DNA from 3 places in the Pseudoalteromonas sp. 2CM37A genome. Region 2 is predicted to be linked to each of the others. Evidence: predicted binding sites of a transcription regulator. Region 2 holds the regulator's gene; each other region holds the start of a gene.

Region 1 (3,282 bases), on a different contig from region 2:
TGAGCCTACCCCTGCACGGGCTAGGACTTTTTGTAACTTTTCACCTTGAATACTCATTCGGATGGTTCTCTCACAGAAGGATCACTTAATAACTGGTTTATTTTACTTTCCTGTTGCGCTGGCAATGCAGGGAGTTCATCTAGACCGGTTAACGAAAAATAATCTAAAAATAATTTTGTTGTTGCATAAAGCGCTGGTTTACCAGGTACTTCTTTATGCCCTACTACTTTAACCCACTCTCGCTCAAGGAGGGTTTTAATAATTGCTGATCCGGTTGTTACACCTCGTACTTGCTCTATTTCACCACGCGTTATTGGTTGCCTGTAGGCAATTAACGACAATGTTTCTAGTAGTGCGCGAGAGTACTTAGGTGCCCGTTCTTGCCATAAATTACTAAGCCAAGGGCTTAAACTACTACACGCTTGAAAGCGATAGCCACTGCCTACTTCAACTAGCTTAATGCCACGTGTTTGATAGTGGGTGTGTATAGCGTCTATTGCAGTGTTAATTCGTGACATAGAAATAGCTAAATCAGCAAGTACAGTATCTTTTAAGTGGCGTTTGCTAACAGGTTTGTCTGCGACAAATATAGCCGCTTCAATGATCTCAATTAATTGTTCATCACTAATTCGACGACCCGCCATAATAATTTGCTTTGCCCTTTAAAATACGTAGCCATCTATTATGACAGAACATCGCAAAAGGGGGAAAATATATCTGCTTTTAAAACAAATTAAATGCACAAAAAAGCCAGCAATTAATGCTGGCTCTTATGTGTAGCGTATTTAGCTAATATTAGCTGTTTTTATAATGCTTTAGCGCATCATCTTCAGCAACGGCTTTACCGTATTTGCTAATGTAGCCTTTAAACTCACCTTTACTGATGCGCTTATCATTGTTGCCATCCATGTAACCAAAATGGTTTGAAATATCATCATCGTCAGCTTCTTCTACTGAGATGTAACCATTTCTGTCGTTATCTAAACTTCTAAAATCATTTTCGATTTTATCAAATTTAGCTATTTTAGCTTTAAATGCCGACTCACTTACTTCGCTATCAGTAGCTACCTTACCGGTATTTAATTGCATGTAAGTGTTAAATTCTTTACGACTGATCTCGTTATCCATATTGGTATCAATATTTGAAAAGTGGCCCCAGATGCTATTGTCATCTGCTTCTACTTTTGAAATATAACCATCACTGTCGTTATCTAAACTTGCAAAATCGCTATCGATTTTTTCAAGGCCTTGGTTTGAGGCACATGCGGCTAAACTTAACGAAGCTAAAATAGTTGTTGCGAGTGTTAACTTTTTCATAAGACGTATCCTTGTAGTTAGTAAATGTCACTTTAACTAATACAAGTCCAATGCCAAAGTGCACAAGCCGCCAACAATCAATAAGTTACGTGTATTTAGCTTATTTTATATACATTAATCAATTACTTAGCTTTGCAATGATTGCTGAATACCTTGTAATTTTTGCAAAAAAATACCCAGTACAAACTGGGCATTATTTTAATCTACATATTACCGCGCAATTAGATTGCTGCGTTTTGGTAACGCTTTACAAATTCAGTTACGTTTTGTCCGTTACACTTTAACGAGTTTAAGTTACCAATTTTTTGGCGAACAGGCGCAAGGCCTTGCTTTAACGCTGTGATACATAACTGTGTTTCTTGGTGTGCATCTTTTGCAAACACTTCAACTTTTGATTCAGCAGCTTGGTTAGACGTTACTTTTTTAGCAATGTCGCGAATATCTTGACCATTACATAAAACACTTTTAGAAAAACGCGATAAGTATACACCGTGTTGTGCTGCTTCTTTACGCGCTGCGCTAAAGCCTTCATTTGCACTTAATACACATAATTTAGATTCAAGTTTATTATCTTGGCTAAAGTAAGTGTTGCTTTTTGCTGATACAGACGCAGAGGCTAATAAAGCAGTAGCTAAAAGTAATTGTGTTTTCATGAGAGAGATCCTATTTGAACGACTAAACAAGTAATTTTTGCGCATTATATATTCAATAATTACGAGATCAATTGAATTTTTTATTTATTTAAATAATTAATAAAGCATTTACAATGTTTAAACTTTACGCACCAATTGATCAACATTTGCGCAGCTATTTTCTCATTTCGATCATGTTATGTAGGCTTATTTACTGATACAATTTAGTTATAAAAACAGAGTCTAATTAAAGGTAAATTTTATGAAGGTTATTTCTTTCAATATCAATGGTCTGCGAGCTCGCTTACACCAGTTACAAGCAATTATAGATAAACACCAGCCAGACATTATTGGTTTGCAAGAAATTAAAGTTCATGATGAGGCGTTCCCTCTCGAGGACGTACAAAAAATGGGTTACCACGTTTATTTTCATGGTCAAAAAGCGCACTACGGTGTGGCAATGTTATGCAAAAATGAGCCTAAATCGGTCTTAAAAGGTTTTGCCAGCGACACTGAAGAAGCACAAAAACGCATGATAAGTGTGACAGTTGAGCAAGAAAATGGCCGCGACCTAACGGTAATGAATGGTTATTTCCCACAAGGCGATAATATAAATCACGAAACAAAATTCCCTTATAAGCGCCAGTTTTACAAAGATTTAATGACCCATTTAGAAACAAACCACACGCCCGATGAAGATGTTATCGTTATGGGCGATATCAATATTTCGCCTACCGATTTAGATATTGGTATTGGTGAAGTAAACGCTAAACGCTGGCTTAAAACAGGTAAGTGCTCGTTTCAACCAGAGGAGCGCGAATGGCTTGCTAAATTATTAAATTGGGGCTTTAAAGATACCTTTAGAGAGCACAACCCTGATACAAGCGACAAATACTCGTGGTTTGATTATCGCTCTAAAGGGTTTGTAGATAATCGTGGCCTACGCATTGATGTTGTACTTGCTACCCATGCCCTTGCCGAGCGATGTATTGATACCGGCATAGATTACGAATTACGCGGCATAGAAAAGCCCTCTGACCATGCGCCAATTTGGTCAACCTTTAAATAATTGCTATGTTAACGCTTAAAATGCAAGGGCTACTTTGGGCCCTTGTTTTAATTATTACCTTTATAAGCGTAGAAAAAAATACCTATAAAGCACTTTATAAAACGCCTGCACGGCAAATAGGGGTACTTGCGTGTGCGTTAGTGTTTGCCATGTTATGGCAAATTAAAGCGGGTATTTTAAGCGGTCTTGATTTACACATTTTAGGTGTAACTGCCGCAACGCTAATTTTAGGGTGGCGCCTTGCTATTTTAAGTAGCCTGCTGG
Region 2 (3,282 bases):
AGGCCTTGAAGCCGATTTAAAAACCGAAGTAATAAAACTAATTAACCATACGCGAACAATATATTATGACCAATAAACTCACTAAAATACTTATTATCCCATCGCTAATGCTTGCATTTAGCGCCTCTGCTGCTGAGCCTGCTGCTCAACCGCCAGCAAATCAAATTTCTATTAGTGCAGACCGTCAAGAAGGCCAACTTAAAGAAAACGTAGGTATTTTTGAAAAGAACGTCGAAATTGTGCATGGTAATCGCAAAATTACAGCCGACCGACTCGAAGTACATAAACGTGAAGACTTAGGGGATAACAAACAACTCCTTATTGCCACTGGCAGCCCAGCCTACTTCGAAGAAAAACAAGACGACGGTACCGTAATGAGTGCCAGTGCAAACGAAGTACGTTACGACGTAGCAAAGCGCTTTTTAACGCTTGTTGGCGATGCTGAAGTCGCACAAGCCGGTCAAAAAATTAATGCTAAAAGTATTACCTACGATATGCAGCAGCAGCTTATTAGCGCAGAAAAAGACGAAAACTCTACGGATCGTGTCCACACAATTTTAGTGCCTGTTGAAGCAAAAATTAAAGAAAAAACAGGTAACGAAGGTCAACCATGAGCACCTTAAAAGCAGAACTATTAGCAAAAAGCTATAAAGGCCGCCAAGTTGTAAAAAATGTAGGCCTTGAAGTGGAAGCCGGCAGCATTGTTGGCTTATTGGGCCCTAATGGCGCAGGTAAAACCACCACCTTTTACATGATTGTAGGGTTAGTACCTAGCGACAAAGGTAAAATTTCTATTGATGATAACGACATTACGTTATTACCTATGCACAGCCGCGCCCGTTTAGGCATTGGCTATTTGCCGCAAGAGTCATCAATATTTAGAAAGCTGACAGTTTATCAAAACCTAATGGCTATTTTAGAAACGCGTAAAGAGCTCAATAAAGCCGCGCGAGAAGAAACGCTTAACAACTTACTTGATGAATTTAGTATTCAGCATATTCGCGATAGCCAAGGTATGGCGCTTTCTGGTGGTGAACGCCGCCGTGTAGAAATTGCCAGAGCACTGGCAGCTAACCCTAAATTTATTTTATTGGATGAGCCTTTTGCTGGTGTTGATCCGATTTCAGTGTTAGATATAAAGAAAATAATAGAACATCTTAAAAACCGTGGCATTGGCGTATTAATTACCGATCACAATGTAAGAGAAACCCTTGATGTTTGTGAAAAAGCCTACATTGTTTCTCATGGGGAGCTAATTGCATCTGGCACCCCAGAACACGTATTAAATGACAAAACTGTACGCGATGTTTATTTAGGCGAGCAATTTAGGCTGTAACATTTAAGCCACACCTACAAGCATCTGCTAATATTAATTATAACAACATAAAAGGATTGTTAGAGATACATGAGGCAATCATTACAGCTGCGCATGGGCCAGCAACTTACAATGACTCCACAATTGCAACAAGCGATTCGCTTGCTGCAGCTCAGTACATTGGATCTCCAGCAAGAAATACAAGAAGCACTTGATAGCAACCCGCTATTAGAAGTAGAAGAGCAAGATTACACGGAAGAGTCGGCTGGAAAAAATGAACAAAAAGCAGATACGGATGATGTAACCGTAAGCGCATCGGCTGACGATACAACCAGCGAGTACGAGCAAGACAGTGGCGAAGCTTTAAATAAAGACACCGTTAGCGATGATATGGCAATGGATGTAACTTGGGATGAGTACATGAGCGCAGCCCCTGCGGCATCCTCAGGCCCAATGCCAGAAGATGAGTCTATTTATCAAGGTGCCTCTACTGAAACGCTACATGAGTATTTAATGTGGCAGCTTCAGCTTACTCCTTTTAGCCCAACTGACGAAGCCATTGCTATTGCCATTGTAGAAGCTGTAGATGACTCGGGTATTTTAACGCTAAGTTGCGAAGAAATTTTAGAAAGCTTTAACCAAGAAAACGATGACGAAGTTGAAGTTGAACTTGATGAAATAGAAGCCGTTTTAAAACGTATTCAGCTATTTGACCCTGTAGGTATAGCCGCGCGCAGTTTACAAGAGTGCTTGTGTATTCAGCTAAACCAGTTTGATAAAGACACCCCTTTTATAGAACAAACTAAAATGATCTTAACCGATCACATTGATCTATTAGCGGCACGCGACTATCGTACATTAATGAAAAAGACTAAGCTTAAAGAAGACGAGCTTAAAGAGGTCATGACCCTAATACATACCCTCAACCCAAAACCTGCAGATACAATAGTAAGGGAAGAGTCAGAGTATGTAATACCGGATGTGTCGGTTAAAAAAATAAAAGGCCGCTGGGTGGTAGAGCTAAACCCAGATAGCATGCCAAAAATACGCGTAAATAGTCAGTACGCGGCTATGTCACGTACCGTAAAATCAAGTGGTGATAGCCAATTTATTCGCTCTCACTTACAAGAAGCTAAATGGTTTATAAAAAGCCTTGAAAGCAGAAACGACACGCTGCTCAAAGTAACAAACTGTATTGTAAAACAGCAACAAGCATTTTTTGAACATGGCCCAGAAGCCATGAAGCCAATGGTTTTAAACGATGTTGCTGAAATGGTAGAAATGCATGAATCGACAATTTCGCGTGTTACTACGCAAAAATATATGCATACGCCACGTGGTATTTTTGAGCTTAAGTATTTTTTCTCAAGCCACGTAAGCACTGAAAACGGCGGAGAGTGTTCATCAACCGCAATACGTGCCCTAATTAAAAAGCTAATTGCCGCGGAAAACTCAGCTAAACCATTGAGTGATAGTAAAATTGCGGATATATTGGCAGAGCAAGGAATTAAAGTAGCTAGACGCACAATAGCAAAATACCGTGAATCGCTAGCTATTCCACCGTCAAATCAGAGAAAGAGTTTGATATAAGACGTAAAAAACAAAGAGGAAATGCTTATGCAACTAAACCTAACTGGTCGTCACGTAGAAGTAACTGATTCACTTAGAGACTATGTAAATAATAAATTTGCAAAGCTAGAAAGGCACTCAGATCATATTAGCAATGTGCATGTCATTCTCGATGTAGAAAAACTCAACCAAAAAGCAGAAGCGACTATTCATGTAAGTGGCGCAGATTTATTTGCCTCAACAGAGCACCAAGATATGTATGCCGCTATAGACTCGTTGATTGACAAGCTCGATCGTCAAGTCATAAAACATAAAGAGAAGCTTGCTAGACACTAATATTATGAAATTAAGTACATTAGTATGCCAGGACTGCAGCAAAGCTGCGGTCCTTTTTAGTA
Region 3 (3,282 bases), on a different contig from region 2:
GTTAACACGTTTCTTTAGTAGCTCGTTATTTCCGTTTTAGAGGATAGTAGTATGAATAGCATTAAAGCGTTTATTTTGATCATACTGCTAGGCTGGCAATTTTCTGCCAGCGCCGAGCGTATAAAAGATGTCTCTATGGTTGAAGGCGTACGTGCTAACCAATTGGTTGGCTATGGTTTAGTGGTGGGGCTACCTGGTACAGGGGAGCAAAACTCTTACACGCAACAAAGTTTTAGAGGCATGCTAAACAGTTTTGGTATTACGCTGCCTTCAACACAAAGCCCTAAAATTAAAAACGTAGCAGCAGTGGCAGTCCATGCTGAGCTTCCGCCTTTTAGAAAGCCGGGTCAAACAATTGATATTACGGTATCTTCTATTGGCAGTGCAGGCAGTTTACGTGGCGGCACCTTGCTCCAAACTTTCTTAAAAGGGGTGGATGGAAACGTATACGCCATAGCGCAAGGTAGCCTAATTGTGGGTGGTTTAGGAGCACAAGGGCTTGATGGCAGTAAAGTGGTCATTAATACCCCGACAGTTGGCCGCGTACCTAACGGAGCCACTGTTGAACGCGAAGTTAAAAGCCCTTTTATGCAAGGCGACTACATTACTTTTAACTTAAACCGCCCTGACTTTACAACGGCAAAACGTTTAGAAGCAACAATTAACAATTTGGTAGGCCCTAATAGTGCACAAGCTATTGACGCTGCCTCAGTACGCGTTATTGCGCCACGTGATGCATCGCAACGAGTGTCTTATTTATCAACGCTTGAAAACCTAGAGTTTAAGCCTGCTGATACCTCAGCCAAAATTATTGTTAATTCACGTACGGGAACGATTGTCATTGGCAAAAATGTGAAGCTACAGCCTGCGGCAATAACCCATGGCGGCCTAACAGTCACAATTGCTGAACAGCAAAATGTAACGCAGCCTAATCCGTTAGCAGAAGGCGAAACTGTTGTTACACAGCAAAGTATTATTGACGTTAATCAAGATGATTCTCGTGCGTTTGTTTTTAACCCCGGCGTTAGCTTAGATGACTTAGTGCGTGCTATAAATGAAGTAGGCGCAGCACCTGGAGACCTAATGGCTATTTTAGAAGCGCTTAAAGAAGCGGGTGCAATTAACGGACAGCTTGTTGTTATTTAGTTAGATTTTAGAATATTTACCCTTCCACATAAAGCTTAAGTACTCAAAAGGTACTTAAGCTTTTTACTGTTTACCTTTCTTTGGCTCAATTTTTGCATTTCTTAAAGCATTATTTATTTTTGTGTCAAAAAGCTGATGGAAACAAATCACCTCGATAAGCAAAACTTTTTTGATTTAAGTAATCTTAATACTTTACGTCAAGACGCTTTAAACAGCGGTGATGCATCTACTGATGCGTCTAAAGCGGCGCTAAAAAAAGCAGCGGCACAATTTGAAGCTATTTTTACACAAATGCTTCTAAAAGGGATGCGTAAAGCCAACGAAGCATTTGAAGATGAAGACAGCCCGTTTAACTCTAGCGGCGTAAAGTTTTTTGAAGAAATGCACGATCAGCAGCTCTCTTCTGAGCTTTCATCAAATGGGTCTTTGGGTTTGGCTGATTTAATTGTGCAGCAGCTTTCTCCAGAGGCTGAGAACTTTATGCCTGGCTCAGTATTAAGAACTACTAACGACTTTATGAGTGATAAACGCGCAGGCTCTGAACTGCCGCACGAAAAGGTGCACAGTGTAAAGCAAGCAAATAAAGATGACTTAGTAGTCAGCAGTGCGGCAACACAAACTAAAACCACAACACAGCCTACACAGCAGTCGTCATTTGATAATGCTGAAGAGTTTGTTAGTGCAGTGTGGGAGCATGCTAAAACAGCGGCCGAAAAAATTGGTTTAAACCCTGCAGTAATGGTGGCCCAAGCGGCACTTGAGACGGGTTGGGGTAAGCATATTATTAATAAAAGCGACGGGAATAGCTCAAATAACCTGTTCAATATTAAATCAGATAAAAGCTGGGAAGGCGATAAAGCAAGTAAAGTAACGCTTGAATTTGAGCAAGGTACCCCTGTTAAAAAGCAAGCAAGTTTTAGAGCTTACGATTCTATAAAAGAAAGCGTGAACGACTTTGTCGATTTTTTAACGCAAAACCCACGCTACGAAGAAGCATTACAAAAAACAGCACAGCCAAACGAATTTTTAGATTCGCTACAAAAAGCAGGCTATGCAACCGATCCTAATTACGCGAGTAAAATAAAAAAAGTGCTAAATAGCAGTGAGCTTAAAAATATTGCAACAAGCGCGTTTACCCAAGGAGTGAAGTAATATGTCGTTTAGTTTATTAAATATTGCCAGTGCTGGGGTGCGTTCAAGCTCTGAGCTGTTGCAAACGACCAGTAAAAACATCACCAATGTAAATACAGAAGGCTACGTACGTGAGCGCACTGAATTTACCACGATGGTTGATAACCAAGTAGGTCGCGGCGAAACATACAGGTTATTGAACGAGTTTGCCCAGTCGCAGTTAAACCGCGACACCTCAAATAAATCGTTTTTTGATCAATTTGTAACAGAAGCCAACCGTGTTGATACTATTTTTTCAGAAGAGTCTAATAACTTATCAACGGGTATAAATTCATTATTTAATAACGTGCAAGAGGCGCTAAACCAGCCGTCTTCAACAGTTGCTCGCTCATTAGTAATGACCGATGCGCAAAGCTTAGTTGATCAAATGGATAGGCTTTCGGGTATCGTGCTTGAGCAACAAGGTATAGTAAATGAGCAGCTTGAGATTTTTTCTGAAGAAGCCAACTCACTTATCCAAAATATAAATACGTTAAACCAAGAAATAGCAGTCGTAAATGGCACAAATAACGCCTCTGACGCAAGCTCTATTTATAACCAGCGCGACTTAGCGATTCGTGAATTATCAGAGCTTGTTGATATAGAAACACTTGATGGCCCTAATGGCGAAAAACTCGTCTTTATGGGCAGCGGTGAATCTTTAGTTATGGAAAACGGTACATTTAACTTGTTTTCACTGTCGGGCGACCCCGATCCTAATTTTAAAGAATTGACGCTTGACGTTAATGGCGGCAAAGCCGTGCCGCTAGAAATAGATGCATCTAAATTAAAAGGCAAGATTGGCGGCTTGCTCGCATTTAGAGACGACATACTTGTGCCTGCACAAAATCAAATTGGCCAAATGGGATTGGCAATTGCTGATGCGTTCAACGAGCAAAATAAATTGGGTATGGATGCTAACGGCGAGCTAGGCGGTGATATATTTAATATACCTACCGCCGGCGC

The links. The regulator sigma-54, encoded in region 2, starts transcription at its own class of promoters, with help from an activator protein. The targets are predictions, from matches to a motif close to GTTGGCACGNNNNTNGNNT.
Region 1: a site for sigma-54 is predicted at 1,357-1,375, ahead of MTF68_RS00960 (EF-hand domain-containing protein). Genes of this name have one in related genera too.
Region 3: a site for sigma-54 is predicted at 1,226-1,244, ahead of flgJ (flagellar assembly peptidoglycan hydrolase FlgJ). Genes of this name have one in related genera too.

The regions. Positions count from the first base shown of each region.
Region 1 is NZ_JALNTJ010000001.1:210,723-214,004, reverse strand. Features, by position in the region: gene rluB (23S rRNA pseudouridine(2605) synthase RluB) at 1-57, opposite strand, end outside; gene scpB (SMC-Scp complex subunit ScpB) at 54-644, opposite strand; gene MTF68_RS00960 (EF-hand domain-containing protein) at 796-1,317, opposite strand; gene MTF68_RS00955 (hypothetical protein) at 1,539-1,970, opposite strand; gene xthA (exodeoxyribonuclease III) at 2,212-3,018, shown strand; gene MTF68_RS00945 (energy-coupling factor ABC transporter permease) at 3,024-3,282, shown strand, end outside.
Region 2 is NZ_JALNTJ010000003.1:243,357-246,638, reverse strand. Features, by position in the region: gene lptC (LPS export ABC transporter periplasmic protein LptC) at 1-76, shown strand, start outside; gene lptA (lipopolysaccharide transport periplasmic protein LptA) at 66-614, shown strand; gene lptB (LPS export ABC transporter ATP-binding protein) at 611-1,336, shown strand; gene MTF68_RS08470 (RNA polymerase factor sigma-54) at 1,406-2,905, shown strand; gene hpf (ribosome hibernation promoting factor) at 2,933-3,220, shown strand; gene MTF68_RS08460 (PTS sugar transporter subunit IIA) at 3,225-3,282, shown strand, end outside.
Region 3 is NZ_JALNTJ010000005.1:16,392-19,673, forward strand. Features, by position in the region: gene flgH (flagellar basal body L-ring protein FlgH) at 1-40, shown strand, start outside; gene MTF68_RS12505 (flagellar basal body P-ring protein FlgI) at 52-1,146, shown strand; gene flgJ (flagellar assembly peptidoglycan hydrolase FlgJ) at 1,282-2,298, shown strand; gene flgK (flagellar hook-associated protein FlgK) at 2,300-3,282, shown strand, end outside.